2 regions of the Xylanibacillus composti genome follow, and region 2 is predicted to be linked to the other one. Evidence: a T-box and tRNA genes for the amino acid it is inferred to sense, from the RefSeq annotation. Region 2 holds a T-box; the other holds one or more tRNA genes.
The links. The T-box of region 2 lies ahead of leuS (leucine--tRNA ligase). A T-box ahead of a tRNA ligase gene usually reads a tRNA of that ligase, here a tRNA-Leu.

Region 1 (14,921 bases), on a different contig from region 2:
AGATTCCGCTCCAGGATTGAAGCCAAAACGGCAGCAGATAGCAAATATAATTTTTTTTACTATTTGGCACCAGGGGGTGAAACTGCTTAGCATATTGCCAGCCTATCTCATTCAACGGGGAAGGGAATTCGGCTATTGCTTTTTCAAGTGCAGTGAATATTCCTGCTAGCTCTTCCATATAGGGGTCCAGCCAAATCTGATGTTGTTGCATGTTTGTACCCGCCTCGCCAAGTGGAGTTAATTCGAATAATACTAGTGTAACGTGGCGACTATCATCAGACAACCTGTTCCAGCTTTCCGCAGTGGATTTCAAGCATATCTTCCCCTTCTTCCTCGTATTCTGGGATAGGGATAGGAGGGGACGCAATGAAGTGGGCGGGGAAAGTGAAAGCAACAGTGACGGAAGCGGGGAACAAAGCCAAGGCAGTGGCGGAAGCCAACCGGCTGCGGGCGGAAACGGAAGCGATGCGGGAGGAGATGGACCGTCACTTCCGCCAGATGGGCAAGCTCATGTTCGATGCCCGCACCGGAAGGATGCGGGAGCTGCCGGAAATCCATATTCGTCTGTGTGTGGATAGGATATTGCGGCTGGAACGCGATATCGAAGCGGCGCAAAATCATATGGCCAGCATTCGCAAATGGAGCAATCCCTAGTGGGCAGCTTCCGAATGATTGGCGAACGCATGCCGCCGGATTGACAAGATGGGCTTGATCGGATTGAATGAAAGGCAAGAAACGCAGAAGGAGGAAGCCTATGAGATCGCTGCCCATCCATACCGTATTGCCCGAGTTGAAGGCGTGCCTGGCACAGCGGAACAGCGCTGTGCTGGTGGCGGCGCCAGGGGCGGGCAAGACGACGCAAGTGCCGCTCTCTCTGCTTGACGAACCTTGGTTGAACGGGCGGAAAATCTTGATGCTGGAGCCGCGGCGCATAGCGGCCCGCTCCGCTGCGGCATATATGGCCCGCCTGTTGGGCGAGCGCGTTGGAGGCACGGTCGGCTACCGGATGAAGCATGAAAGCCGCATAAGTGCAAATACGCGGATTGAGGTCATTACGGAGGGCATTCTGGCGCGGATGCTGCAGCAGGATCCGGCGCTGGAGCAGACGGGCGCCGTACTGTTCGACGAGTTCCACGAACGCAGCCTGCAGGCCGATCTCGGGCTTGCCTTATGTTTGGAAGCGCAATCTGCTTTGCGGGAAGACCTGCGCATCCTTGTCATGTCCGCTACACTGGAGGCTGAGCCGGTCGCCCAGCTGCTTGGACAAGCTCTCGTCATCCGCAGCGAGGGCAGCATGTATCCGGTTGCAACGCGCTACGCAGAGAAGCCGCTGCAGGGAAGGCTTGAGGAGCATGTAGTCCGGTGGGTGAGCATAGCGCTTGCGCAGGAGCAGGGGGACATGCTTGTTTTTCTGCCTGGGGCGCGAGAAATTCGGCGAACGGCCCGTCTGCTGGCTGAGCGGCTGCCGCCCGACCAGGTGCCTGTGCCGCTGTATGGCGGGTTGTCTCTGGAGGAACAGCAGCGCGCCCTGGAGCCGTCGCCGCATGGACGAAGGAAGATCGTACTGGCGACATCGATCGCGGAAACGAGCCTGACGGTGGAAGGCATTCGCATCGTTGTGGATGCGGGATGGATGCGGGTGCCGCGCTTTTCCCCAAGAACGGGGATGACGCATTTGGATACCGTTAGGGTATCCCGCGCCTCTGCCGATCAGCGCCGCGGCCGTGCCGGCCGCTTGGCGCCGGGGATTTGCTATCGGCTGTGGACAGAAGCCGAGGACCGCGCCTTGGCTGAACGCGGCGAACCGGAAATCCGCACCTCCGACCTGGCTTCCCTGGCGCTGGAATTAAGCGCATGGGGAGTGGCGGAGCCGGAGCAGCTGGCTTGGCTGGACCCTCCCCCGAAGGCCGCCTATGCCCAAGCCTGCGAGCTGCTCGAGCAGCTGGGGGCGCTGCGTCCGGATCGCTCCATCACGGCGCATGGACGCGATATGGCAGCGCTGGGCGTTCATCCCCGGCTTGCGCACATGATGCTTCGGGCCGAGCCGCTTGGCCTGGCTGCCGAAGCCTGTCAGGTTGCCGCATTGCTGGGGGAACGCGACATCGCATCAAGCCGGAACGGCGTGGATTTGCGGCGTCGCCTCGAAGAGCTTAACGGACAGGCGACTGCCTCGCACGCGGATGAGAGTGCGCTGCAGCGCATACGCAAGGAGGCGGGTCGTTTGCTTGCCGGGCTTAATCGGATGGGGAGCGCCGAAGCGGAGGCGGACAAGCCAGTCTCGCGAGACGCAGCCCAGCCCTTGAGAGCGCGAATCGAACCAGAGCGCTGCGGCGAGCTGCTTGCCCTGGCGTTCCCCGAGCGGGTGGCCCAGCGCCGGGCGGACGGGCGCTACGTGATGGCTAATGGCAGGGGAGCGGCATTGCCGGATGGCGACTCACTCGGAGCAGAGCCGTATCTGGCTGTCGCCGAACTGGACGACGCCGGGACAGAAGGCCGCATCATGCTGGCCGCACCGCTTTCGCTTAAGGCGCTCGAAACGTTATTTGCCGACCAGATCACGGAAGGGGAAGAAGTATACTGGCATATGGACACGCAAGCGGTGCGTGCCAGACGCCTGCAGAAGCTCGGTGCGATGGTGCTGCGCGAACAGCCGATTCAGGCTTCAGACCCGGAACAGGTGGCCGCAGCCCTGCTGGCTGGCATTCAGGCCGGGGGGTTGGACATGCTGCCTTGGACCAGAAGCGCGCGCCGGCTGCAGCAGCGGATCGTCTTCCTGAGAAGGTTCGAGCCGGATTTGCCGGATGTATCCGGCGAGGCGCTGCTGGACGACGCGCAGCATTGGCTGCTGCCGCATCTCTATGGCCGCAAGAGCCGCGGCGATCTCCATCATCTGTCGATGGATCAGGCGCTGGAAGCGATGCTGAGCTGGCCGCAGCGTGCTGCTTTAGAGGAGCAGGCTCCAACACATCTGACTGTGCCGAGCGGCTCCCGCATTCCCATCGATTACAGCAATCCGGATCAGCCTGTACTAGCCGTACGCTTGCAGGAGATGTTCGGCCTTGCGCAGACGCCGCGCATTGCGAATGGCCGACAGCCGCTGCTGCTTCACCTGCTGTCTCCCGCTCAGCGGCCGGTTCAGGTAACGACGGACCTGGCCAGCTTCTGGCGGGAAGCTTACTTTGAAGTCAGGAAGGATCTGAAGGGCCGGTATCCGAAGCATTATTGGCCGGATGATCCGCTGGAGGCGGTGCCGACAAGGCGGGCAAAGCCATCGTCCTCCAGACCTTGACTGGTCTTGAAGGACGGAGGCGGCTTTATGGGCACGGTCGTTCGGTTGCCTTCGGTGATGCCCGCCAGTCCGCAGGCGATGGAGCTCTTGACCGGATGCCTGCCAAACGGCTCAGGGCCGTTCGTTGTCCTTCACCAGCTCTAACGCCTCGCCGAGCTTCTCGATCCAAGTCGGCACATAGCGATCGACCGCCCATTGCGCCATAATTATCGCTTCGCCCTCCCGGATCGGGACAGCCAGCAAAGGCGCGGCGTCCAGTTCCCCTTCTTGGATGGCATACAAATACAGGCTGGAATCGGTCAGGATCGCGGCGAGCTCGCCCGTAGGGGATTCCAGCGCATCGCGTGCGTCAGGCTGCCTGGATTGGATTTGCTCCCGGGATACGGACAGGCTGTCATGGGTAACCACTTCCTGCGGCAGCTCCCAGGTGGATGCCGCGCTCGCATTGGACGTATTTTCGTCTCCGATCACAACGGCTCCCCAGCGCCCGTCGGTCCTCTGAATGTACCACGGACTGTCCTGCAGGGAGGGATCAAGATCCAGAAGCTCAGGCAACGACACTGCGGAGACGGGCGCGCCCTCTTCTGCCAGCACCAAATCGGCATAATGATAAACACGGTATGACGACAGTTCGCCTGGAGTATTGCCGGCGGTGCCGGTTAGCTCCATCGAGACATAGCGGTTGCCCGCATAGAGGATGCGCAAGTTCTCCAGCAGCTGAGATTCCCTACCTTCGTCCTCCGCATGCATATCCGCAACCGGGCGCAGGACGAGCGGAACTTTGACCGGTCCTCTCTCTATCTCGGGCGGGGTAAAGGTCCAGAAGCTTTGCCCGTAAGGCACAACGAGGGTATCCCCTTCTGCCGCGACGGACAAGCGTTCTTGGTCCGGAGCAATCAGTAAAGTTCGGTAATGGCTTGGCGCCATAGCGCTGGGTTGGCTCCCCTCTGTCTGCTTAGGATTATCCTGACGAAAGGCGATTAACAGGGCGGAACGCAGCGGTACAGACGACGCGGCGAGCTCTTCCTCCATATCAAAAAGCGAAGAGTCGGCGCTGCCTGCTGTCTGGACCGCATCCTTGGGGGAGAGGTCAGGAAAAGGCGGATTGACCAGCCAGATCATCAATACAGCGGCGCACAGGCCGATGGCGAACGGGAGCCATCTTCTGGAGCCCCGCTCCTGTTGTTCCTCATCGAGCCGTTCCTCGATTCGGCGGCGCAGCTTTTCGTTAAATCCATGGCGCTTGAACGGCTTGGACTCCAGTTCCTTGTGGATGTCAAATTCGCTTTTGTTCATTTTCATCACGTTCCTTTATCTGCAGAACTTTTAAGCGGGCCTGATGCAGGCGTGATTTCACGGTGCCCTCCCTAGTTCCTAGAAGCCGGGCAATTTCCTTCATGGATAATTGATAATGCGCAAATAAGATCAGTACTTCCTTATATTTCACCGGAAGCTGCAAAACCTGCCGCCATATATCGCTGACAGCCATTTGTTCGAAGGACTCGTCTTCAGCGGAGGGGTGCGTCTCGCGATTTTGCACCCAGTCGACCAATGTGACTCTTCGCATGAAGGCGGACTTCATATGATCCCTGACCGTGTTGCGGGCAATCGTCAATAGCCATGTCTTGGGCGAGGCTTCCCTGCGAAAGCGGTCCATATGGCGATACGCCTTCAAAAATACCTCCTGCGTTATATCATCAGCAAGTTCCCATTTACGGGTCATGCAATACGCGAAATTCCAAACATCTTGACCGTATTCCGTCATCCACTCCTGCAGTGTATCTTTCGAAGAGGAGGCTTGCTCTGCGTAAACGGCTGATGGTTTATTGAGTTCTGTCTCCACGAAAACTGTCACCTCTATTGGATTAGACGACACTAGCGCCTAATTCGTTCATAGTCTCTTTAATATACCATATGATGGAACGGATTTGGGATATTTTTATCACTTTTACAGTCATTAGAGCGGATAAGAGGTGGAATAACGAGGTGAGTTGTTTTCCAAAAAATACATGCGATTTTCCTCTTTACTTCTGCTTTCAGCCGTTATATAATAACTCTCGTGCCCTTGAGAAACGGACACGAAATACAATTGCAAATATGCGGTCGTGGCGGAACTGGCAGACGCGCTGTCTTCAGGCGGCAGTGGGATTTTCCCGTGGAGGTTCGAGTCCTCTCGACCGCATCCTATCAGAGAAGAAGCTGTCTCAGAAGTCATCTAGATGACTTGGAGACGGCTTTTTTGTTTTTTCAGCAAATGGTGTACGGGCGCTCGGTAGGGGAGGGCAGGGTTCGCCGGTCATTTCGGTCATCGGACGCCTGGCAAAGCAGGGCATATCCAGCTGATGGGAATTCAGCCGGCGCGACCGGCTCATGGATATTTCAGGGCTTGCCGTTGATGCGGCGTAAATCGCTGCCGCTAGGCGCATGACCTGTAGTATAATGACAGAAAAAGCGGGTCATTTTAACGGGAGAGGAAGTGGCTGCGGAGCATGAATGCGCATGAAATCGAATACGAGATTTACGGCTCGGAAATGCAGTATGTAGAAATTGCGCTCGATCCGGGCGAAAGCGTGATTGCAGAAGCTGGCAGCATGATGATGATGGAATCCGATATTCGCATGGAAACGATATTTGGCGACGGCTCCGGAAGCGAACATGGATTGATGGGCAAGCTGATGGGGGCCGGCAAGCGGTTGCTCACCGGTGAGAGCTTGTTCATGACAGTATTTACGAATGAGGGCCGGCATAAGGAAAAGGTTGCCTTCGCCTCCCCGTATCCGGGCAGGATCATTCCGGTGGATCTGACTACCTTGAGTGGCCGTATAATTTGCCAGAAGGATGCGTTCTTGTGTGCCGCCAAAGGGGTTTCGCTCGGCATTGCCTTCCAAAAGCGGATTGGCGTCGGTTTTTTTGGCGGAGAAGGGTTCATCATGCAGAAGGTCGAGGGCGATGGTTTGGCCTTTCTGCATACCGGCGGCACAGTCACAGAGCGTGTGCTGGGACCGGGAGAGATGATTCGCGTAGATACGGGCTGTCTGGTTGCATTGACGCATGGCGTAGACTATGACATCGAGTTTGTGAAAGGGATCAAGACCGCCTTGTTCGGAGGCGAGGGCTTGTTCTTTGCGACGCTGCGCGGTCCGGGTCGGGTGTGGCTGCAGTCGCTGCCGTTCAGCAGGATGGCCGACCGTATTATCGCCGCATCGCGTCCGGGCGGAAGGAAGAATGAGGGCAGCCTGCTTGGCGGCTTCTTCGACGGAAACAATCGTTAACGGAACCGCTATAAGCACAGCATCCGCAAGAAAAACAATAGGAGCTGTCTCCAATCGTCGTCGGCGACTTGGAGGCAGCTCCTGCTTATTTGTTCAGCAATTGCCGATACGGCTGGTAATCGATTCCTTTCTTCTCGAGGAAGGTAATCAGGCTTTTGTAATCCCGCTTCGGCGTGGCCAGGATGTAGCCCTCCAGACAAAGCTCCCGGGTAATTTGAGGAACCTTGCGCTCCAGGGCGAGCTGACCGATGCGCGCGGCGATCGAATGCTTGGCAATATCGCGGAACGCCTTCGGAACCGGTTCGCAAAGCTCGTCCAGAAATTGCTTGGACTCTTCGTTCCACAAATGCCGGCTCGCTTCTACATAGTGGTTCTGCCAGTCAAGCTTGGACTTGCCGTCCGCCATGGGCAGCACCTTCAGAAATTTGCGGAACATGAAGTATCCGCCAATGGCCATAAATCCGGCGAGGATAAATACCCAGAACACGATAAACCATGAAAACCAGGTTGGCATGATTGTAATCACTCCAGCATCTCTAAAAAATCGAATCTGCTCCTTATTATACCGAACATTGCCCGTTTCGGACAATCTTAGTACAATAGGAGGATAGGTTGGATTCTAAAGGCAAGGAGCAGAAGGCTAATGATTAAAATCGGATCGCACGTTTCCTTCTCAGATAAAGGTCTGTTGAACGCCGTGAACGAAGCGGTGAGCTACGGGTCGAGCACATTCATGATCTACACGGGGGCACCGCAAAATACACGCCGCAAGCCCATCGAGGACCAATATATTGAAGAGGGCAAGGCGATAATGGCCGAGCATGGCATGGATGAGATTGTGGTGCATGCCCCGTATATTATTAATTTGGGCTCTTATAAATCGAATACATTTCAGCTGGCTGTGGATTTCCTCCAGGAGGAAATTCGCAGAACCGACTATATCGGCGTCAAGAACATCGTGCTGCATCCCGGGGCTTACACTGACAAGGATGCAGAGTACGGCATTGCGCGCATTGCGGAAGGGCTGAATGAAGTGTTGGCGGGAACGGATCAGGCAGGCGTGAATATCGCATTAGAGACGATGGCGGGCAAAGGCACGGAAATCGGCCGTTCCTTCGAGGAGATTGCCGCCATTATGGACAAGGTGGAGGACAACAGCCGCTTGACGGTCTGCTTCGACACTTGCCACGTTCACGATGCGGGGTATGACATTGTCCAGGATTTCGACGGCGTGATCGAAGAGTTTGACCGCATTATCGGCTTGGACAGGCTGGCCGTCCTTCACCTGAATGACAGCAAAAACCCGCGCGGCGCAGGCAAGGACCGTCACGCGCCTGTCGGCTCCGGCTGGATCGGATTCGATGCCATGCGGCACATTGTTCATCATGATGCCGTCAAGCATGTGCCGATGATCCTGGAGACGCCCTGGATCGGCAAGGACTCCAAGAGTCAGCGCCCAATGTATGCAGCGGAAATTGCGCTCTTGCTCGGGGAAGAGGAGCAGCGCCTCGGGCCGGAGTTTCTGGAGCACCTGGAGCGGCTGGAGCACTTCTTCCGCAAGCAGGAAATTGACCGTCGGGCGTACGTGCTGGAGACATGGGATGTGCTGAAGTCGGATGCCAAGGCGCGCAAGGCGGACCCTCGCGAGCCGATGGAGCGCTTGTATGATTTGGCTGTTGAGCACCGCGTGCTTCCCGACTTGAGCGAAGAAGAACTGAACCAGCGGCTGACGGCGTGGTTTGCCCGCAGCTTGCAATAGGAGGATTTGGAAGTCATGAAACCGATCGCATCGAATCGCAGCAAGAAGGATCAGCTCGTCAACCGGGCTCGCATGCTGATCTCGTGTCCGGATCGGCCGGGCATTGTTGCGGCTGTATCCCAGTTTTTATCCGAGCACGGAGCGAATATTGTTCAGTCGGATCAGTACACCATGGATCCGGAAGGCGGCATGTTCTTCATCCGCATTGAATTTGATCTGGATCAGTTAACGGCCCGGCTGCCGCAGCTGGAGAATGATTTCGCTCCGGTGGCGGAGCGCTTCTCGATGAACTGGAGCATCTCGCCGGCGAGCAAGAAGAAGCGCCTGGCCATTCTCGTATCCAAGGAAGATCACTGCTTGCTGGAGCTGCTTTGGCAGTGGCAGGCAGGCGACTTGTACGCAGACATTGCTCTTGTGATCAGCAACCACCCGGATATGCGCGAGCTGGTGGAATCCTTCGGCATTCCTTACTACCACATACCGGTGACGCCGGAGACGAAGGCCGAGGCCGAAGCCAAGCAGATCGAGCTGATCCGCGGCCAGGCGGATGTCATTATACTAGCCCGCTACATGCAGATCATTTCGCCCGAGTTTCTGAAGCACTACCCGAACCAGCTGATCAACATCCACCATTCCTTCCTCCCGGCATTTGTCGGCGGAAAGCCGTACGCTCAAGCATACGACCGCGGCGTCAAGCTGATCGGAGCGACCGCGCATTATGTAACCGAGGAGCTGGATGGCGGGCCGATTATCGAGCAGGATGTGCAGCGCGTCAGCCATCGCGACAATGTCGACGATTTGAAGCGCATTGGCCGCCATATTGAGCGGATCGTCCTCGCAAGAGCGGTATCCTGGCATGTGGAGGACCGCATACTGGTTTACCAGAATCGGACGGTTGTCTTTGTATAAAGGCAAGAACCTTGAAGAACGGGGAGGCTTCCGTGTCGAAGCCCGCCCCGTTTTTTACTGTATGGGCGAATGGCGCAGCAGGCTTGCTAGAGGAATGAGGCTTCTTTTCGTTAGAGTTGTTTATTTTGTGCGTGGAAACCTTTAGTTCATAATGGTACAATAGGAAAAGTATTTTGAAAGGAATAAGGGAGGACTATCTAATGAGCAGCGCTGTTAAAACCATTGACCAATTGGCGGTCAATACGATTCGGACTCTTTCGATCGATGCGGTCGAAAAGGCAAACTCCGGCCATCCCGGCATGCCGATGGGGGCAGCTCCGATGGCATACGAGCTTTGGAGCAAGCTGATGAAGTTCAACCCGGATCAGCCGGACTGGATCGATCGTGACCGCTTCGTGCTTTCGGCTGGGCATGGCTCCATGCTGTTGTACAGCCTGCTGCATCTGTGCGGATTCGACCTGTCCATGGATGACATCAAGAATTTCCGCCAGTGGGGCAGCAAGACACCGGGACATCCGGAATATGGACATACCGCAGGGGTAGACGCAACGACGGGCCCACTCGGACAAGGGGTGGCGATGGCGGTTGGCATGGCGATGGCGGAAGCCCATTTGGCAGCCGTGTACAATAAAGACGGCCATGAAATCATCAATCACTATACGTATGCGATCTGCGGCGACGGCGACTTGATGGAAGGCATCTCCAGCGAGGCGGCTTCGATGGCCGGTCACATGAAGCTGGGCAAGCTGATCGTGCTATATGATTCCAATGACATTTCGCTCGACGGCGAATTGAACCTTTCCTACTCGGAAAGCGTGCAGAAGCGCTTCGAAGGACACGGCTGGCAAGTACTGCGCGTAGAGGACGGCAATGATCTGGCAGCGATTCATGCGGCTATCACGGAAGGACAGAAGGATACCAGCCGTCCGACACTGATTGAAGTGAAGACGGTTATCGGCTATGGCAGCCCGAACAAGGGCGGCAAAGGAGGCCATGCAGGTCCGCACGGTTCCCCGCTCGGCAAGGAAGAAGTGGCGTTGACCAAGGAGTATTATGGATGGCCGGCTGAGCCCGATTTCTATGTGCCGGACGAGGTGCGTGCGCATTTCGCTGAGGTGAAGCAGCGCGGCATCCAAGCCCATGCCGATTGGCAGAGCCGCTTCGAGGCTTATCGTCAGGCGTATCCGGAGCTTGCCGCCCAGTTTGAGCAAGCGCTCCGTATGGAGCTGCCGGACGGTTGGGACAGCGAGCTGCCGGTGTACAAGCCTGAGGACAAGGCACTGGCTACCCGTGCGGCGTCCGGTGCGGCGTTGAACGCCATTGCTGCGAAGGTGCCGACGATTATCGGGGGCTCGGCGGATTTGGAATCTTCGACGAATACGCATTTGAAGGGCATCCCGGTATTCCATCCGGAAAATTATGCGGGTCGCAATGTATACTTCGGGGTGCGTGAATTTGCAATGGGCGCAGCCATTAATGGCATGATGCTGCATGGAGGCGTTCGTCCTTATGCGGGAACATTCTTCGTGTTCTCCGACTATCTTCGCCCGGCGATTCGTCTGGCTGCCCTGATGAAGCTGCCAGTGACGTATGTGTTCACGCATGACAGCATCGGCGTAGGGGAAGACGGACCGACTCATGAGCCGATTGAACAGCTGCCGGCGCTGCGGATTATTCCGGATCTCACGGTCATTCGCCCTGCCGATGCGAACGAAACGTCCCAAGCATGGCGTTATGCGGTAGCCAATACTTCAGGTCCGGTTGCGCTGGTGTTGACACGCCAAGGCCTGCCGAATTTGGAAGGCACAGCAGAGCTGGCGAAGGAAGGCATGGAGCGCGGCGCTTATGTGCTGAGCGATGCCAAGAACGGCAAGCCGCAGGTACAGCTGCTCGCTACCGGTTCAGAGGTTCAGCTTGCGGTGGAAGCGCAGAAGGCGCTGGAAGCCCAAGGCATCGGCACTCGCGTCATCAGCCTGCCAAGCTGGGAAAACTTCGAGAAGCAGCCGCAAAGCTACAAGGATTCGGTCATCCTGCCTGATGTGAAGGCGCGTCTGGCTATCGAAATGGCGTATCCGCTTGGCTGGGAACGCTACGTGGGCGACGGCGGCGCGGTACTAGGCATCGATCGCTTCGGCGCATCGGCTCCAGGGGGCATCGTCATCAAGGAATACGGCTTCCATGTTGACAATGTTGTCGCCAAGGTCAAGGAGCTGCTGTAAGTCTCGACAAAGTATAAATCATTAAGCGATCCATAGCGTAATCTTGGATAAGCAGAGGAACGGTGAACATGGACAAATTTGAGCAGGTGACCGTGCTGAAGGCCGCCAACATTTATTATGACGGCAAGGTGAGCAGCCGGGTCGTTCAATTTCAGGACGGAAGCCGCAAGACCCTGGGCATTATGCTGCCCGGACAATATGAATTTTCGACGGATACGCAAGAAGTGATGGAGATCGTATCCGGCCAGCTCCGGGTGCTGCTGCCGGATGCGACCGAGTGGCTGGAGATTGATGGCGCAGGCGAATTCACGGTTCCGGCAGGGACAACCTTCAAGCTGGACATTCGTACCGTGACCGACTATTGCTGTTCCTATGCTTGAACCATATGCTAACGAAAACCGCAAGGCCATCGGGGGACCGATTCGGCCTTGCGGTTTTTTTTTTGGCGGTCTTGGCCTTGGCATTTTTTCGTGTGCACAGGGCCTTTTTGGCTCAGACCGTTCGATCTGATCATTCCGGACATGAAAGGCTCTTTAATGAAACAGAGCGGTCTGATCCCCTAAACTTGGACAATACCACGTTCATTCTTATTCCATCGCATCATAGCGCGTGGTATCATTCCCTCATTGGCCTTGGCAAGATAGTCAGTTATATCTGGCATTCCCATTCAGTCGCACGCAATAACGGGAAAAACTGGGTTTATATCTGGCATTCGCCCATTCAGTCGCGATATAGCGGGAAATATGGGTCTTATGGCAATGCTGAAGCGGCTGAATCGGTGGAAATCTTGCGAGTAGGACCAATTTTTCCCGCAATTGCTGCGTTGCTATAACGATACTTCAGCTTAGCGGGAAGGATGTCCGTTATTGCATATGCTTTCAGCATTGTCGGCGGCTTGACAATTGGTGGACGTATCCCGGCATGACTAACTAGCGCTCGGAAAACGAAGTGTACAGCCGCAACAGGAAGATGAACAGTGCCATCGGCATGCAAGCCGGATATCATGAGCCGGCAGATTCGCTCAGCTTTTTCTCTATGTAGAATTCAAGACGACGCTTGATCACTGGCGGCAAGCCGGACAGCATGCACCCGTAATGATAGACGTCACCGTGTGCCTCTACCCGGATGATTCGGGCCGTCATCGGCGGCAGCTCGGCCTCCTGGCGGAAGTGGATCACGACGAACATATCGCGCGAAAGCGGATGAGCCGTGGCAACCTGCAGCCCATTTTCGGACAAGTCCGTCAATTTCCCCTCCACCGTTTGCCCGGAGAAGGCGCCTTCCTGCTCCCATTGGTACACAGACAGCTTCAGATCGATATTCATCGGCACGCGTGCGCTTCTGCGGCGTTCTTGTCTGGCTGTGCTCATTGCGGAATTCGTAGGCTGCGCACTATGTTCTGCTGGAGAAGTCGCGCCGTCAAGGGCTGCGCCGGGCTGTTCGGCAGGCGGCGTGACTGTCTGTTCGATCCACTCCTCGTACAGCTTCACGACTGCAGACAGGTCCTGCTGCCCCCAGCCATGGTTGTTGGCCATCTGCATGATGTTCTTGGCCGCGTTCAGCATCGGGGCAGGCACTTGGAGGTTGCTGGCATGCCGGGAGGCCAGCTTCAGATCCTTGAGCATGAGCGCCAACGCAAATTGCTGGCTGAAATCCCGCTTCAGGATGCGCTCTCCCTTCATCTCTGCAGTGCGGCTGGCAGCACCGCCGCTGGCAATCGCCTCCAGGAACGCTCCGGGAGCTATGCCTGATTTCACAGCGGTCGCTAAACCTTCCGCCAATCCGGTCATTTGGATGCCGAGCACCATATTGACCGCCAGCTTGGCTTTGGAGCCGGACCCGGCAGGTCCCATATGGATAGCCTGACGACCCATGGCGAGCAGCAAGTCGCGATGACTGTCCAGAACTTCTGCCTTGCCGCCGACAAGAAAGGTCAGCTGTGCGCTTTCAGCGGCGGGGCGGCTGCCGGTTACAGGCGCATCCAAAAAATCGACCAGGTGCAGGGCGCATTCGCGAAAGATCCGTTCAGACAAAGAAGGAGAAACCGTACTGGCGTCAACAAGTGCAATGCCTGGCCGCAGGGCATGCATGATGCCGTTCGGTCCGAAATACACCTCTTCCACGGCTTGGTCATCCGTCAGCATGGTGAAGACCGCCTCCGAATCCCGTACGGTGTCGGCTGGACTGGAGGCGGCTTCCGCACCGAGCTCCACAAGCTCGCGGACCTTGTTCCTGCTGCGGCTATAGACGGTCAGAGATACGCCATTCCTAAGCAGGTTGGCTGCCATGGGCATGCCCATCGTGCCTAATCCTATAAATCCAACGGTTTTCATGCGAATCAACTCCTTTTGATCATATCTTAGCACGTGTTCGGCAGGGGATGAAAGCAGACGAAGGCTGCCGAACGGGGAATTATGGAAGAATGGTTGCTTTAGCGACTAGGTTCCAGTATGCTATAATGTAGAAAAATTCGGTAGGAAAATGGAGGAGTCAACCATGTCCAAGCTGCAATTTGATTTCACTTCGGCACTGGATTTTGCAGGCAAGCATGAGGTGGAATATCTCGCTGAGCCGATCAGGCTCGCGCATGAACAACTGCACCAGAAGACGGGAGCAGGCAATGATTATTTGGGATGGATCGATCTGCCCACAGCATACGACAAAGAGGAGTTTGCCAGAATCCAGCAAGCTGCCAAGACGATTCAATCCAACTCGGATGTATTGATTGTCATCGGGATTGGCGGATCTTATTTGGGCGCTCGCGCAGCGCTGGAGATGCTGACCAACTCCTTCTATAATCTGCAATCCAAGGAAGAGCGCAAGGCGCCGCAAATTTTGTTCGCCGGCCATCAGATCAGCTCGACCTATACGAAGCAGCTGCTCGATTATGTAGCGGACAAGGATGTTTCGGTCAATGTCATTTCGAAATCAGGCACGACAACTGAGCCGGCTATTGCCTTCCGCCTGTTCCGAGATTTCCTGGAAAGCAAGTACGGCAAGGAAGAAGCGCGGAAGCGCATCTATGCGACGACCGACCGCGAGAAAGGCGCGCTCAAGAAGCTGGCGGATGCCGAAGGATATGAGACGTTCGTCATTCCGGACGATGTGGGCGGCCGCTACTCCGTATTGACCGCAGTGGGACTGCTGCCGATTGCAGCGGCCGGCATCGATATCGAAGCGATGATGAAAGGCGCTGCGGACGCATCGGCGGAGTACGCGAATCCGAATGTGGCGGAGAATGCCAGCTACCAGTATGCGGCGATTCGCAACGCGTTGTACCGCAAGGGCAAGACCACTGAGATTTTGGTCAATTACGAGCCTTCCCTGCACTATTTCTCGGAATGGTGGAAGCAGCTGTTCGGCGAGAGCGAAGGCAAGGACAATAAGGGAATCTACCCGGCATCCGTTGATTTCTCGACCGATCTGCATTCGATGGGACAATTCATTCAGGAAGGGACCCGCAACATTTTTGA
Region 2 (14,921 bases):
GTGGTCTGCCTGGCCGATTACATGGAGCCCGGCAGAGCCTTTCCGGGTGTTGACCGAATTCGGGAATTGGCCGAAAGGAGTCTGGAGGCTGCGCTGATAGCCGGCTTCGAAGGAACGATCGGCCAGTTGATCGAGCAAGGCGCACCCATCTTCCCGATGACCGTACTTGCGCGCAACAGCTTGTTGGAGGAACTGGATGCAGCCCGGCAAGAAAAAAAGGAGGAAGGACATTCATGACGCAATCCGCACAGTTGATGCAAACTATTATGAAAGCCATTGAAGAGAAGAAGGGGCATGACCCGGTAGCGCTTGATCTGCAGGGTCTTTCGACGATTGCCGATTACTTTGTCATATGTCACGGCAACTCGGATATTCAAGTGCAGTCGATCACGACGGAAGTGAAGCAGCAGGCGGAAAAAGCGGGATGGCGCATGCGGGGCATGGAAGGGTTCGACACCGGCAGATGGGTGCTCATGGATTTCGGAGATGTGATTGTGCACATCTTTCATCGGGAGGACCGCCAATTTTACAATATTGAACGCCTCTGGTCGGATGCCCGCACCGTGGAAACGGTATGAGACTCCGGGCAGGCATGAAGGCGAGTATGATTGTTGCCAGGGAAGTGCCGCCTATCGGGTACTTCCTGACTTTGCCCGATGTGCCGGACGTGCTGCTGCACTACAGTGAAGCACTCGGCGAGGTGAAGACAGGCGAGCGGGTTGAAGTGTTCCTGTTCCACGACAGCGAAGACCGATTGGCCGCAACGATGCGTCAGCCTTACATCGAGGAGGGCAAGGTATCGCGGCTGCAGGTCGCGGACATACACCCTCGCCTTGGCTGCTTTCTTGATATGGGATTGAGCCGGCATTTGCTCTTGCCTGTCAGGGAGCTTCCCGAGCTCAGGGAGTTGTGGCCCCAGGTAGGCGATCACGTATTCATTGTGCCGTCACATGACAAGCAGGGCAGGCTGCTGGCCAAGGCGGCGGGGGAGGAAGAACTGGCGCCCCTCATGTTGCGCGCTCCCGAAGACTGGAAGAATCGAACGTTGAAAGCAACGGTGTATAAGCCTTTGCAGATTGGAGATTTCGCGGTGGTGGATGCCGGCGTGCTGGGCTTCGGCGCGTTCGGATTCGTCCATGAGTCGGAACGGACAAGGAAGCTTCGCATGGGGGAAGAGGCGGAATTTCGCGTGATTTTTGTGCGCGATGACGGCCGTGTGAACTTGTCCATGCGTCCCCTTAAACAGGAAAGCCGCAGTGAAGATGCCGAGAAGCTGCTCGCCGTACTGCGGGAGCGGCCGAACGGAGCGATGCCTTATTCAGACGAAACCCCCGCAGATATTATCCAGAAGCGCTTCGGGATCAGCAAATCAGCGTTCAAGCGTGCGCTTGGAAAACTGCTGAAAGACGGTATTGTGATCCAGGAAGGAAGCTGGACTAAGCTGAAGCACCATGCGCCAGCTGAGCGGGAGGAATAGCTATGGCCTACAATCAATTCGCTTATGTATACGACCGTTTGATGGCAGAAATGCCGTACGACCAGTGGGTCGGTTATGCTGAGGCGATGTGGGAGCTGCTTGGCAAGCCGGTGCGAATTGCCGACATTGGCTGCGGAACGGGCAACATTACGATCCCGCTGGCATTGAAAGGCTATGAACTGACGGGCTTAGATCTGTCGAAGGAAATGCTGCAGGTGGCTGCAGGGAAATGGGAGGCAACCGCCCGCCAACAGCCGTTCGGCGTCACCGGCACTTGCGAGTGGCAGCAGCAAGACGCCCGGAACTGGCGGCTGCCCGAGCCAACGGATGCAGTCATTTCGTTTTGCGACTGCCTGAACTACTTGCTGGAGCCGGAGGAGTTGAAGCAGGCGTTTCATTGCGCTTATGAGGCATTAAAGCCGGGCGGCACCTTTCTGTTCGATCTGCACCACCCCAGACAGCTGCAGGCGTATGCGGAGGAGCAGCCCTTTATCTGGAATGAGCCGGACTTGGCCTATTTATGGGCTTGCCTGTTCGATGAAGAGCGCTGTCAGGTGGAGCATCAGCTGACGATCTTCCGCCGTTGTGAAGGGGACGTACGCTATGAACGGATCGATGAGATCCACCGGCAGCGAACCTATGAGCCGGAGGTTGTGGTTGATCTGCTGCGCGACGCAGGTTTCGGCGAAGTGCTGGTCCATGCTGATTTCACGATGGAAGCGCCGGAGGAGCACGCGCAGCGAGTCTTTTACACAGCGGTCAAATGATCTTGGAGCCCGTATCTTGACAGCGGGAATGGAAGTTTTTTATAATCGGTTACATATGAATGTCGAAAGGCAAAGAAGAGGAGTAGTAGCTTCGGATATGCTGTTCAGAGAGCCGGCGTCGGGTGCAAGCCGGTCAGCAGCCGCGGTGAACTCGCCTCAGAGCCGCACGCACATGCTCTCGGAGGCAAGGGAGCACAGCTTGCCGTTTTGTCCGCGTTAAGGATTTGAGTGGGCTTCCATGACCAGGCAGGTCTAGTAAGCCAACTAGGGTGGTACCACGGGAATGCAACCTCTCGTCCCTAGCGATAGCAGCTAGCGGCGTGAGGTTTTTTTGCATAATGGGCATGCGTCATTCCCGATGTGCAATGTTCGGGACCCCGCGAAAGTAATCGGAATAGGCTTCGGAGATCTGCTTCGCTTTCGCGGGTGGAGAATCGGGCTCTGCGAAAGTAATCGGAATAGGCTTCGGAGGTCTCTTCGCTTTCGTGGGTGTAAGAATCGGGCCCCGCGAAAGTAATCGGAATAAGCTTCGGAAGCGCATCTTCACTTTCGTGGGTAATTAAAGGAGGATAATGCGATGCAAGAGGGGAAAGGACACAGTTATGATCCGCAAACAATAGAACCGAAATGGCAAACGTTTTGGGACGAGCACAAAACATTTCGCGTAGAGGAAGGTACGGACAAGCCGAAGTTCTACGCGCTGGATATGTTTCCGTATCCGTCCGGCGCGGGCTTGCACGTCGGCCATCCCGAAGGGTACACAGCAACAGACATCGTATCCCGTTACAAGCGCATGCGCGGCTACAATGTGCTGCATCCGATGGGATGGGATGCGTTTGGACTTCCGGCAGAGCAGCATGCGCTGGATACCGGCGAGCATCCGCGCGACATTACGGTCAAAAATATCAACAATTTCCGGCGCCAAATCAAGTCGCTGGGCTTCTCCTATGACTGGGACAGGGAAATCAGCACAACGGATCCGGCGTATTATAAGTGGACGCAGTGGATTTTCCTCCAGCTTTACAAGAAAGGCCTTGCGTATGTAGCGGAGGTTCCGGTGAACTGGTGTCCGGCACTCGGCACGGTGCTCGCCAACGAGGAAGTCATAGACGGCAAGAGCGAGCGGGGCGGCCATCCGGTCATTCGCAAGCCGATGCGCCAATGGATCTTGAAAATTACCGAATATGCGGAACGGCTGCTGGAGGACCTCGAGGAACTGGATTGGTCCGAGAGCATCAAGGATATGCAGCGCAACTGGATCGGCAAATCCAAAGGAGCCGAAGTGCGCTTCCCCATTGAGACAGAAGCAGGAGAAGCCGGCGAATTAACGGTATTTACGACCCGGCCGGATACACTGTTCGGCGCCACTTACTGTGTGCTTGCGCCGGAGCATGAGCTTGTGGAGCGCATTACGTCCTCCGGGCAGCGGTCTGCTATTGCAGCCTATCAAGAACAGGCGGCGCGCAAAAGCGATCTGGAGCGGACAGATCTGGCCAAGGATAAAAGCGGTGTGTTTACGGGCGCATATGCAGTCAATCCGGTCAACGGCGCCAAGCTGCCAATCTGGATTGCCGATTACGTGTTGGCAGGCTATGGAACGGGCGCCATTATGGCCGTGCCCGGCCATGACCAGCGGGATTGGGAATTTGCGAAGAAGTTCGAGCTGCCGATCATCGAGGTCATTGAGGGCGGCGATGTGGACAAGGAAGCCTATACAGGAGACGGTCCGCATATTCGTTCCGACTTTCTGGATGGATTGAACAATGAGCAGGCGATTGCCCAAATGATTGAATGGCTGGAGAGCAGCGGCAAAGGAGCGGGCAAGGTTACTTACCGGCTGCGGGACTGGCTGTTCAGCCGCCAGCGGTACTGGGGAGAGCCGATCCCGATCCTTCACCTGGAAGACGGCACGATGAAGCCTGTGCCGGAGGACCAGCTGCCGCTCTTGCTGCCGGAGGTTGACGAGATCAAGCCTTCCGGCACAGGGGAATCGCCTCTGGCCAATGTGACCGAATGGGTGAATACCGTAGATCCCGAGACCGGCCAGCCGGCAAGGAGGGAAACGAATACGATGCCGCAGTGGGCCGGCAGCTGCTGGTACTATTTGCGGTTCATCGATCCGCATAATGATGAGGCGCTGTGTTCGCCGGAGAAGCAGAAGGAATGGCTGCCGGTGGATCTCTACATTGGCGGCGCCGAGCATGCTGTCCTGCACCTGCTTTATGCCCGTTTCTGGCACAAGGTGCTGTATGATCTTGGAGTTGTCTCCACGAAGGAGCCTTTCCACAAGCTCGTCAATCAGGGGATGATCCTTGGCGAGAACATGGAGAAGATGAGCAAATCCCGGGGCAATGTCATTAATCCTGATGAGATTGTTGCTGAGTATGGCGCGGATACGCTGCGCATGTACGAGATGTTCATGGGACCGCTTGAGGCGACCAAGCCGTGGAATGCGAGCGGCGTAGAAGGCACGCATCGCTTCCTAAGCCGCGTGTGGCGGTTGTTCATTGGCGACAATGGCGAAATGAATCCGAAGATCGCGGAAGCGGGCGGTACGGAGGAGTTCAAGCGCGTGTGGCATCGTACCGTGAAGAAAGTTACCGATGATTTCGAGCATCTGCGCTTCAACACTGCTATCAGTCAGCTCATGATTTTTGTTAACGAAGCTTACAAAGCGGAGACGCTGCCGAAACAAGCGATGGAGCATTTCGTGCAGCTGTTGTCTCCTCTTGCGCCGCATATTGCCGAGGAACTGTGGAGCCGCCTGGGCCATCGCGATACGATAACGTATGAGCCGTGGCCGACCTATGACGAGGCAATGACAGTGGACAATGAGGTGGAGATCGTCGTGCAGATTAGCGGCAAAATCGTCGACCGCATCCAAATCCCGAGCGGCATGGAGCAGGAAGAGATGGAGCGTGTCGCGATGGAAGCCGAGAAGGTCAAGGCGGCGCTTGCGGGCAAGACGGTAAGGAAAGTCATTGCGGTAAAAGGCAAGCTGGTGAATATAGTAGCAAATTAATAGGTTGACATTCGTGTACCGAGCATCAACATACAACAGCAGTCAGGCATTCCGTGAAGCGAACAATACGGTGCCCGACTGCTGTTTTTTTTGTCCGGCCGAGAAGCTGGGGTTTGCTGCCGTCCGCTCTCAAGCGGACAGGGGAGACTGGCAGCCGGGGCTAATCGACACGCGTAGAAAAAAACATCGTTTCCACCTTTTCGATGTCTTCCCTGTACTTTTTATGCGTTGTTTGGATAAGCCTGTCGAACATGCCATGCAGCTCTTGATCCATCAGGCGGATGCCCTCGGCTGTTATGCCCCCCGGAACGGAAACCCGTTCGCGCAGCGCATCCGGCGTAAACTTCCCCGATGTAAGGAGCTTGCCGGTGCCGAGCGTCATTTCAGACGCCAGCCGCTCGGCATCGATTTTGGGAATGCCGGTTTCAGCGACGGCCGCATGGATGAACTGCTGGATGAAGAAGGCCAAAAAAGCCGGCCCGCAGCTCGACAGGTCTGACGCGACGCGCGTGTAGTCCTCTTCGATTTCAATGGGCTCGCTCATATGCCGGAACAGACGTTCCAGGAGCTCTCGGTCGGCACTTCCGATTCTGCTTCCGTATACGCAGAGGGTAGCTCCGCTGCATACATAGTTGGTGATGCTTGGAACAACCTTGGCGATTTTGCAGGGAAGCAGTTCTTCCAGGTGCCGGACGAGAACCGGGCTGGTAATGGATACGAGGATGTGGGAAGGCTGGACGATTGCCCCAATTTCATCGATGACAGGCTTGTACTCGCCCGGCTTGACGCACAAAAACACAATCTCGCTTTCCGCGATCACCTCTGCATTTGATTTCGCCGCACACAAGCCCGGATACATCTCAGACAGCCGTTCGGCCTTCCAGTGCGAGCGATTGCTGGCAGTAATGTTCTCGGGAAGCAAGGCGCCGGAACGAAGGAATGATTCAATAAGTATGCTCCCCATGCTTCCTGTTCCTATAAATCCCACATTCATATGAAACCCTCCTACGCGCAAAAATTGCAGTCTACCTCATCTATATGCGGCGCAGCCAATAATATACAAGAAAGGAGAAGCGCATGTCGGAAAAAAGAAAGCAAACAGGCTGGCTTTCCATGAAGAGAGGGTCAGCCACGCTTAAGGGGAAAAGCATAAGCGGCAAGGTCGATGTCCGCATCGAGGTGCGCCAATGGCTGCTGTGGGCCCTATTGGCGACGGCTGTCGTGATTATGTGGATTTGGATTATTGTTGATCAATCGGCAAGCCCGGTGCAGCTTGGGGATGCCGCTGACGGGCAAGTGGAGAGGGCGCTCGGCGAACAGACAGGGGAAGGGAGTCCCGAGGATAGCGGAGGAGCCGATCCCGGCCCTGCAACGAGTGAGGAGCCTTCCCCTTTCCCCGTTCGGATTAACCGGGCCGGCATTGAAGAACTGCAGCAGCTGCCGGGCATCGGACCGGCCAAAGCGCATGCGATTGTGCAGCATCGCATGCTGCATGGATTGTTCGAATCCAAGGAAGAGCTGCAGGAGGTCAAGGGCATCGGTCCCAAGACACTGGAGAACTTGCGGGATCTGATCGCAGTCGATTAGAGCGGCCGCGTGTCCAGATGTGGCAGAGCGATCAAGCGAGCCAGGCATTCAGCTCGGCAAACCGTCGCTTCGCCGCTTCATACCCTTCCTGGTAAAGGGCCGTCAGTTTGCGCTTGTCCTTCTCCATACGTCCCACCTTGCGGGCATATTCCGGACGAAATACGAACGCGGTGCCGTCCTTCTCCATTGCAGAAATGCGGTCCAGCGTGTCGTTGTAATGCTTATGCCTCCTCTCCATTGTCTCTACCAATCGCGGGTATTGCCGAAATAAGCGCTTGTTCAACCACGACATGCGGGAGGGGGTTTTGCGGTAGCCTGCCTCGCGGGTAAGAACAATGATATGCCTCTCGTTGCCGTCCTGTTCTGATTTCGCTACGGGAATCGGCTCGGATATGCCGCCATCCAGATAAGGGACGCGGTCGATCTCCACGATTGGCGAGATGATCGGAAGGCTGCTGGATGCTCTGACGACACGGAGCACGTCATCTGATTCATTTTTATGGAAGAAGCGGGCTTGCCCGGTCCGGCAATCAGTGGTGCCGATCCAAAACTGCTGGTCAGGGGAGTGAAAGGTCTTGTAGTCAAGAGGAACGAGCACATTCGGGAGTTCGCCGAAGACGAAGTCCATACCGAAGAGGCTGCGCTCGCGAAACCAGTTGCCGATCCCGATATAGCGTGGATCATCAATATAGCCGATTGTAATTTTTTCGTTGCGTCCTCGCTGACGGGACACATAGGAGGCGCCGATGGAGGCGCCGGCAGATACGCCGGTCACATGCGGAATATGAAATTCCTGCTCTAAGAAATATTCCAGCACGCCTGCCGTGTAGACACCGCGCATGCCGCCGCCCTCCAATACCAAGCCTGTTCTATTCATGAAGTATCGCTCCTCCGGCTTTAATAGGTTCGAACTCTTACAATCGTTGTAAGAGCGTAAAGGATTCTACCTTTTATTCTACAGGAAATTATGAGAAAATAAACGACAAGAAGTGGACAAGTTTATTATAAGAAGAGAGGAAGATGCTGAGATGGCAGAAGAACGCAAGCTGTCCTTAGAAACTTTGGCGGTACATGCCGGACAGGAAATTGATCCGACGACGATGTCCAGGGCGGTGCCGATATACCAAACAACCTCATACGGCTTCCGCGATTCCGAGCACGCTGCAAATCTGTTCGCCTTGAAGGAATTCGGCAACATCTATTCCCGTATCATGAACCCGACGAATGATGTGTTTGAACAGCGTATCGCGGCATTGGAGGGAGGCGCTGCCGCGCTGGCAACCTCATCGGGACAGGCCGCAATTACATACGCCATCCTGAACATTGCCGGTGCGGGCGATGAGATCGTATCCGCTTCCAGTTTGTATGGCGGCACTTATAATCTGTTCTACATCACATTGCCGAAGCTGGGCATCAACGTCAAGTTTGTGGATCCAACCGATCCGGAAAATTTCCGCAAGGCAATTACTCCGAAGACGAAAGCGATCTATGCAGAATCGGTAGGCAATCCGCGCGGCGACATTCTCGACATCGAGGCAGTGGCCCAAATTGCCCACGAGAACGGGCTCCCGCTTATTGTGGACAATACGCTGCCGAGCCCATACCTGCTCCGTCCGATTGAGCACGGCGCCGACATTGTGGTCCATTCCGCTACCAAATTTATTGGCGGTCACGGCACGTCGATCGGCGGCGTAATCGTAGACGGGGGCAAGTTCGACTGGAAAGCCAGCGGCAAGTTCCCCGGACTGACTGAACCGGATCCAAGCTACAACGGCGTGGTCTATACAGACGCAGTTGGCCCAATCGCTTACGTTATCAAGGCGCGTGTTCAACTGCTGCGCGATATGGGCGCATCGCTTTCTCCATTCAACAGCTTCCTGTTGCTTCAAGGCTTGGAGACTTTGCATTTGCGGTTGGAGCGGCATAGTGAGAATGCGCTGGCGACAGCCCGCTTCCTGGAGAAGCATGAGGCGGTGGAGTCGGTCAGCTATGCAGGATTGCCGAATCATCCATCCTACCATTTGGCCCAGAAGTATATGCCTAAAGGACAAGGCGCGATTCTGACCTTTGAAATCAAAGGCGGTGTAGAAGCCGGCAAGAAAGTCATAAATGCCTGCAAGCTGTTCTCGCATCTGGCCAATGTCGGCGATTCCAAGTCGCTGATCATTCATCCAGCAAGCACGACCCATTCCCAGCTGTCAGGGGAACGGCTTGCGTCTACAGGTGTAACGCCAGGGATGATCCGCCTTTCCGTCGGCACAGAAAATATCGATGATATTTTGTACGATTTGGATCAAGCGCTAAAGGCCAGCCAACAATAAGAGCAATCCGGCTGCACAGGAAAGGAGAGGCAGGCGATGAGCGTACCTCCACGGAAAGATTGGGACACGTACTTCATGGATATCGCATACATGGCCTCTACCCGGTCGCGCTGCGGCAGGCGGCAGGTCGGGGCTGTGCTTGTACTAGGCAAGAAGCTGCTCGGGACTGCATACAACGGTGCGCCTACCGGAGTAGAGGACTGCTCCGAGGCCGGCTGTATGCTGGTAGAGGAGTACGAAATCGTTCAGCGCGACAGCAAGGAAGAAATGGTCAAGAAGCAGCGCTGCATCCGCACGATTCATGCGGAACAAAATTTGCTGCTGTTCACGGACCGGAGCGACCGCGAGGGAGCGACCGTATATGTCACCGACCAGCCTTGCTGGACATGCGCGAATATGCTGGCCAACAGCGGGGTGCGTGAAATTGTGTACCACCGCGGATATCCGAAGGACAGCGACAAGGTGATCAAATTGATGGAGCAGTGCGGAATCGCTATTCGCCGTTTGGAAGACTACGCGATTCCTACTGGCATACAGACGTTGGAACCGCAGCGTTGAGCTGTGTGCAGATCGGCAGTTTGGAACGGCTGTAAGTCCATATACACAAAAAGCATGAGGAAGAACCTCTGCTTGCCTTCAAGCAAAGTCTGTTGAACAGACGATGTTTGGGGCGGGCAGAGGTTTTTTTTTCGGTTTCTCAGTATCTGGCGGACTAAGTGTGACGCAAGGCTGAATAGCTGCGGCAATGTGAACCGCGGTGAAGAGAGGGAAGACAAAATGGACGAGTCGCAGAGCAAAAAACAATCGCAGGCCGGCAAGAGCGGGCGGATGACCTCAATGACAGCGGGAGCCGTATGCTGGATATGTGGGACGGCGGCAGGTTTCATGCTGCCCTTAGTAGCTGTTGCTAGTGCATGTACCCTCGCAGGGATCGGACTGCTGCTTGCATGGCGCAGACTCGGGCAGGCGCGCATTCCTGCGTTAACATGCGCGCTGATCGCGATTGCGGCTGTCCTCTATACGACGGCCGTCATTCGATACAATCAAACCATGCTGCACCTGCCGGATGAAGGGGAGACCAGCAAGGCAACGAATTTCGCAGGTACGATAGCCGGGAAAATCAAGATGGATGGGGATCGGCTCTCCTTCGTGCTCAAGCTGCCAAATGGCGAGGATGTGCAAACCTTCCTCTACTTGGCCAGCGAGGAAGAACGCGAAGCTGCTTATGTCTGGGGGAGAGGAGATCGTCTGCAGCTTGCTGCAGGCACACTCAGCCGTCCTGACACAGCGCGCAATGAAGGTTTGTTCGATTATCGCGAATATTTGCTGCGCAAGCGCATTCATGCGGTGCTGCGAGTGGACGGTTTGGATGCAGTAACCCGAGAGGCTGCACGCTTCGATCCCGTCAGTCCTCATACAGCCTTTCTGCGTGTTTTGGACCGATTGCAGGCAGCGATGGCCGTCAAGTTGGACCAGATTTATCCGCCTGCCTGGAGCGGCTTGATGCGCAGCCTGCTGCTTGGGGACCGCAGCGAATTGGATCCGCTGCAGTTCGATGCTTTCGCAGCGCTCGGATTGACGCATCTGATCGCGATCTCCGGACTGCACATTGGCATATGGCTGGCGATCTGGTACGGTCTGCTGCGCAGGCTGGGCATGCCCGAGGAATGGGTTCGCGTATGTGCATTTGGGCTTGTGCCCTTTTACGTGCTGCTCACCGGAGCTTCCCCTTCGGCAGTGAGAGCGGGCTGCATGGCGCTTGTCGGGCTTTGGTTCTGGAAAAAGCGCAGTCTGCGCGGAGGAATGACAGCAATTGCCTGGACGGCTTGCGCCATGCTGATCTATGATCCCTATTACCTCATGGACGTCGGCTTCCAATTGTCCTTCGCCGTTACCTTTAGCCTGATCGTCGCCGTGCCCTCCCTGGTTCGGGTCCTTCCGCTGCCGGGTATCGGATTAAGAAGCTTTCTTGCTGTCTCGATTGTAGCGCAGGTTGCTTCATTTCCGCTCGTGATGTACCATTTCAACGGCATTTCCCTGCTTTCCCTTCCTGCCAATTTGGGGATAGTGCCCATTTTTACCGGTCTTGTGCTTCCGCTTGGGCTGGCCTCCGCAGCTTTGGCGATCTTCTGGGAGTCAGGCAGTCAACTGCTGGCGTTCCCTGTAAGCCGATTGCTGACATTCGTATTTGAAGCGGCGGATTGGATGGCCGGCGTGCAGTCCGTGCTGCTGGTCGGGGCTTCGCCCTCCTTGGCCTGGATGGGGATATTTTGGGGCACCTCCGCCTGCTTGCTGCATCTCAGTTTGAGGAAGAAGCCGCTGCCCGCATTGCTGGCTGGGCTGAGTTTGCTGGCACTAGTGACCTTCGGCTTTCAAGCCGAACGGTGGAGCCGTGAAGGCTGGGTGGAGTTCATCGATGTCGGACAAGGGGATGCCGCACTGGTCCGCACGCCGCAAGGGAAGGCTTTTCTTATTGACGCGGGCGGGACATTCCGCTTCGGCAAGCAGGAAGCATGGCGTGCGCGCCGCGACCCGTATGAGACAGGCAAAGATCTGATCGTTCCGCTGCTGCGCAAGCGCGGCATTGCAAAGCTGGATGCCGTGATCGCCACACATGGCGATCACGATCACATTGGGGGCATGCCTGCAGTGCTTCAAAGGATGAAGGTCGGCACGCTACTATTCAATGGGCAAGTCCGGCAAGCAGAGTCTTCGAAGGCATTGTTTCAGACAGCGCTGGAGAAGCAAGTGCCGATAAAATCCGTTAGAGCTGGGCATGTGCTGCAGGCCGATGCGCAAACAGAACTCCGCATTCTGTGGCCGAAGGAGGACGTATACCGAAACAACAGCGAAAACGAGAACTCCATTGTCATCTGGATGCGCATGGGAGAAGCGACTTTTTTGTTCACTGGAGACACCGGAACGGTCAGCGAGACGGCTTGGCTTTCCGCATTCAAGGGCGGCGAACTCATCCCTGCTTGCGAGTTTCGCGCTGAATGTGCAGTTGATGTGATGAAAGTTGGCCATCACGGCAGCCGGCATTCCACATCGCACGAGTGGTTGCAATACTGGCAGCCTCAGCATGCGGTTGTGTCTGCAGGCTCTCGCAATGCATACGGCCATCCGCATCCGGATACGCTTGGTCGATTGGCCTCCGCGGAGGCTCGGATTTGGCGCACGGATCGGCAAGGCGGTATCCGCATTGTCGTGAAGCAAGGCGGACGCGAGCTGCAAGTTCGGCCAACGTTAACCCCCATATCATGATATTGGAAGTTTGCACTATTCGGCGCGGGCATTATAATAGGAATGTAAAGAGATAGAGAAAAATATCGTACTGATCACGCAGGTAGTGCAACATATTCGGAATACTTTCCGTCTAGAAGGTTGCAAGAGAGGAGGATCAGGGTGGTAGAGCAGGATCTCATCATAGCCGCTCAATCGGGCGATCGCGACGCTCTCGTCACTCTTTTGCGCGATATTGAAACCCACGTATACCGGACGGCTTATTATATCTTGGGGAATGAACAGGACGCGATGGACGCTGCCCAAGAAGCGCTCATCCGCATTTATACGAAGATTGATACCTACGAGGAGAAGGCCTTGTTCAAAACATGGGTACAGCGGATCGTCACCAACATTTGCATTGACAAGTTCCGACGCAGAAAACCGACTGTATCCATCGAAGAGCATAACATGGTGTTTCAGTCGGAGCGCGATGTGGAGGATGAAATTGTGTCCGCTTACGTTGCCAAGGATATTCAAGAGGCGATAGAAAAGCTGCCCGAGCACCACCGTGCTGTCGTGGTACTCCGGTATTTACAGGATTTTTCATACAATGAGATTGCAGAATCGCTGAACCTGCCCCTCAACACCGTGAAGTCATATTTGTACAGGGCGAGGCAGCAGCTGCAATCGTTACTTCATGAGTATCAGAAGGGTGGTGTTCGCGGATGAAGTGCCAAGAGGTGATCGAACTGATACAGAGACATCTGGATCAGGAGTTGACAGAAGAAGAAACGGTGGCGATGCACAACCATATGGAGCATTGTGATGAATGCGCGGGAATGTTTGCACGCATGGCGAAGCTCTCCGAGGAGCTGGTCAGCTTGCCCAAGGTCGCGCCGGCATTCAGTCTGGTAGATCAAATTCTTCCCCGTCTCCAAGAAATTGACGAGCTTCGCAACCAAGGGATTGCCCTGGATGAGAATGGCCGTCCGTTGAACGAACCGACCGTTCCGGAGCGCAGGGTTGGCTTTTTGGGCCGGATTCAACATAGCGCATCCATCAAGACAGCGGGCGGCATTGCCGCTGCAGCCGTACTGCTGCTCGTCGTGTTTGCCGCTATTCAGCCGATAGGCACTCCACTGGATAATGCCGGCGAGGCGCGTCTGGATGATGCTGATCGGGCGGGAGCCAATGGACTGGCGAATCACGCGGAAGCAGGGGATGTGGCGCAATCTGCCGCCCTCACAGCCAAATCGCAGGTAGTGACCAGCGGCGGGCAATCCGGTGCGGATAACGATGCTTCCAGCGGGCAGGAACCGGCGGAAGGCCAGCGCCATGAAGCGAACCATGAGTTGGGGCCATCTGTCGAGACGCCTGATGATAACGGGGTCGCTTTTGAAGGCCTTGCGCAGGACTATGCCGCTTCTGGCCATGATCCGGATGAGTCTGTTACCAGTTATGGGGAGCCAGGGAAACAGCCAACGCAACAAGGTCGTTCTCCCCTTGGCGATGACGAGGATAAGGAGCTGTTTGCGTTGCAGGAGCCCTCCGAAGAGTCGGGGAAGCCAGCAACAGAGCTTGAGCCAGGGATGGAGGAGCAGAGGTATGCCGTTGCGGATTATCCGGTGGCTACTTCATCAGTGGAAGTTCAGCGACTGGACAGCAGCTTGTCCGATACGGGCGAGCTTACCGCGTATGTGGAAGAGTCCGGCGGAATGTACAGATTGGCTGTGTACGAGACTGCAACAGGGGCTGCCCTTTATGTCGGCGCCTTTATGGAGATGGAGGATGTCCCTCAATTGGTGTGGAGCACCGAGGAGGAAGAGCTTGTCTTCATGCGCTACAGGATTGAGAATGAGTCCTATCGGCTTGCCGTGAATGCAAGAGCGAAATCAGCCGAAAATATTCGGGAGTAGGCTGCACATTTAGCCAGAGGCTGACGTATAGTGAAAACAAATGAAGGATTCGACAGCACTGCACGGTACGCCTTGTATGGCCACTGCCGGGGAAGATCCTAGGCATTCTCCCGGAGTGTTTATATAGATGTGCCGACGAAGGGACGTCACCTGATAATCAGGGGCGTCCCTTCGTTGCTCAATGGCCGAAATTCCTGTACGATGAATAGAAAGCGGGCCAGGATTCCGTATCCTAGTTAAGTACGAAAAGAGGATGAAACATGAGCGATCGCACGGTATGGAGACAAATGACAAAGGGCCAGCTGAAGCCCGTTTATGTCTGCTACGGATCCGAGGGCTACCTGATGGAGGAATTTCTGAGACAGCTGACAGCTCAAGTCGTGGAGCCCGGGACAGAGGAGCTGGCAGTGAGCAAATATGACTGTTCGGAAACACCGCTTGCGCATGTGCTGGAGGATGCCGAGACTCTTCCCTTCATGGCGGCCCGCAAGCTTGTGGTCGCTGTGAATGCAGTGTTCCTGACGGGAAGCAAGGACAAGAGCAAGGTAGACCACGATGTAGAGCGTCTGCATCAATATCTCGAAGCGCCCTCCGAGACGACGGTAT

Region 1: it encodes a tRNA-Leu, which carries the amino acid that the T-box ahead of leuS (leucine--tRNA ligase) is inferred to sense. The anticodon was not compared.

Annotation. Positions count from the first base shown of each region.
Region 1 is NZ_BOVK01000042.1:1,774-16,694, forward strand. Features, by position in the region: gene XYCOK13_RS15035 (hypothetical protein) at 1-211, opposite strand, end outside; gene XYCOK13_RS15040 (hypothetical protein) at 367-654, shown strand; gene hrpB (ATP-dependent helicase HrpB) at 755-3,289, shown strand; gene XYCOK13_RS15050 (hypothetical protein) at 3,401-4,585, opposite strand; gene XYCOK13_RS15055 (RNA polymerase sigma factor) at 4,566-5,132, opposite strand; tRNA gene XYCOK13_RS15060 (tRNA-Leu) at 5,389-5,471, shown strand; gene XYCOK13_RS15065 (TIGR00266 family protein) at 5,779-6,561, shown strand; gene XYCOK13_RS15070 (DUF2621 domain-containing protein) at 6,647-7,075, opposite strand; gene XYCOK13_RS15075 (deoxyribonuclease IV) at 7,205-8,320, shown strand; gene purU (formyltetrahydrofolate deformylase) at 8,336-9,229, shown strand; gene tkt (transketolase) at 9,430-11,448, shown strand; gene ppnP (pyrimidine/purine nucleoside phosphorylase) at 11,517-11,828, shown strand; gene XYCOK13_RS15095 (NAD(P)-binding domain-containing protein) at 12,450-13,781, opposite strand; gene XYCOK13_RS15100 (glucose-6-phosphate isomerase) at 13,945-14,921, shown strand, end outside.
Region 2 is NZ_BOVK01000032.1:29,132-44,052, reverse strand. Features, by position in the region: gene yqeK (bis(5'-nucleosyl)-tetraphosphatase (symmetrical) YqeK) at 1-237, shown strand, start outside; gene rsfS (ribosome silencing factor) at 234-578, shown strand; gene XYCOK13_RS12650 (CvfB family protein) at 575-1,477, shown strand; gene XYCOK13_RS12645 (class I SAM-dependent DNA methyltransferase) at 1,480-2,244, shown strand; T-box leader at 2,308-2,548, shown strand; gene leuS (leucine--tRNA ligase) at 2,822-5,266, shown strand; gene comER (late competence protein ComER) at 5,427-6,260, opposite strand; gene XYCOK13_RS12630 (ComEA family DNA-binding protein) at 6,344-6,853, shown strand; gene XYCOK13_RS12625 (patatin-like phospholipase family protein) at 6,885-7,730, opposite strand; gene XYCOK13_RS12620 (homocysteine synthase) at 7,882-9,174, shown strand; gene XYCOK13_RS12615 (deoxycytidylate deaminase) at 9,211-9,732, shown strand; gene XYCOK13_RS12610 (DNA internalization-related competence protein ComEC/Rec2) at 9,952-12,438, shown strand; gene XYCOK13_RS12605 (RNA polymerase sigma factor) at 12,580-13,128, shown strand; gene XYCOK13_RS12600 (anti-sigma factor family protein) at 13,125-14,315, shown strand; gene holA (DNA polymerase III subunit delta) at 14,576-14,921, shown strand, end outside.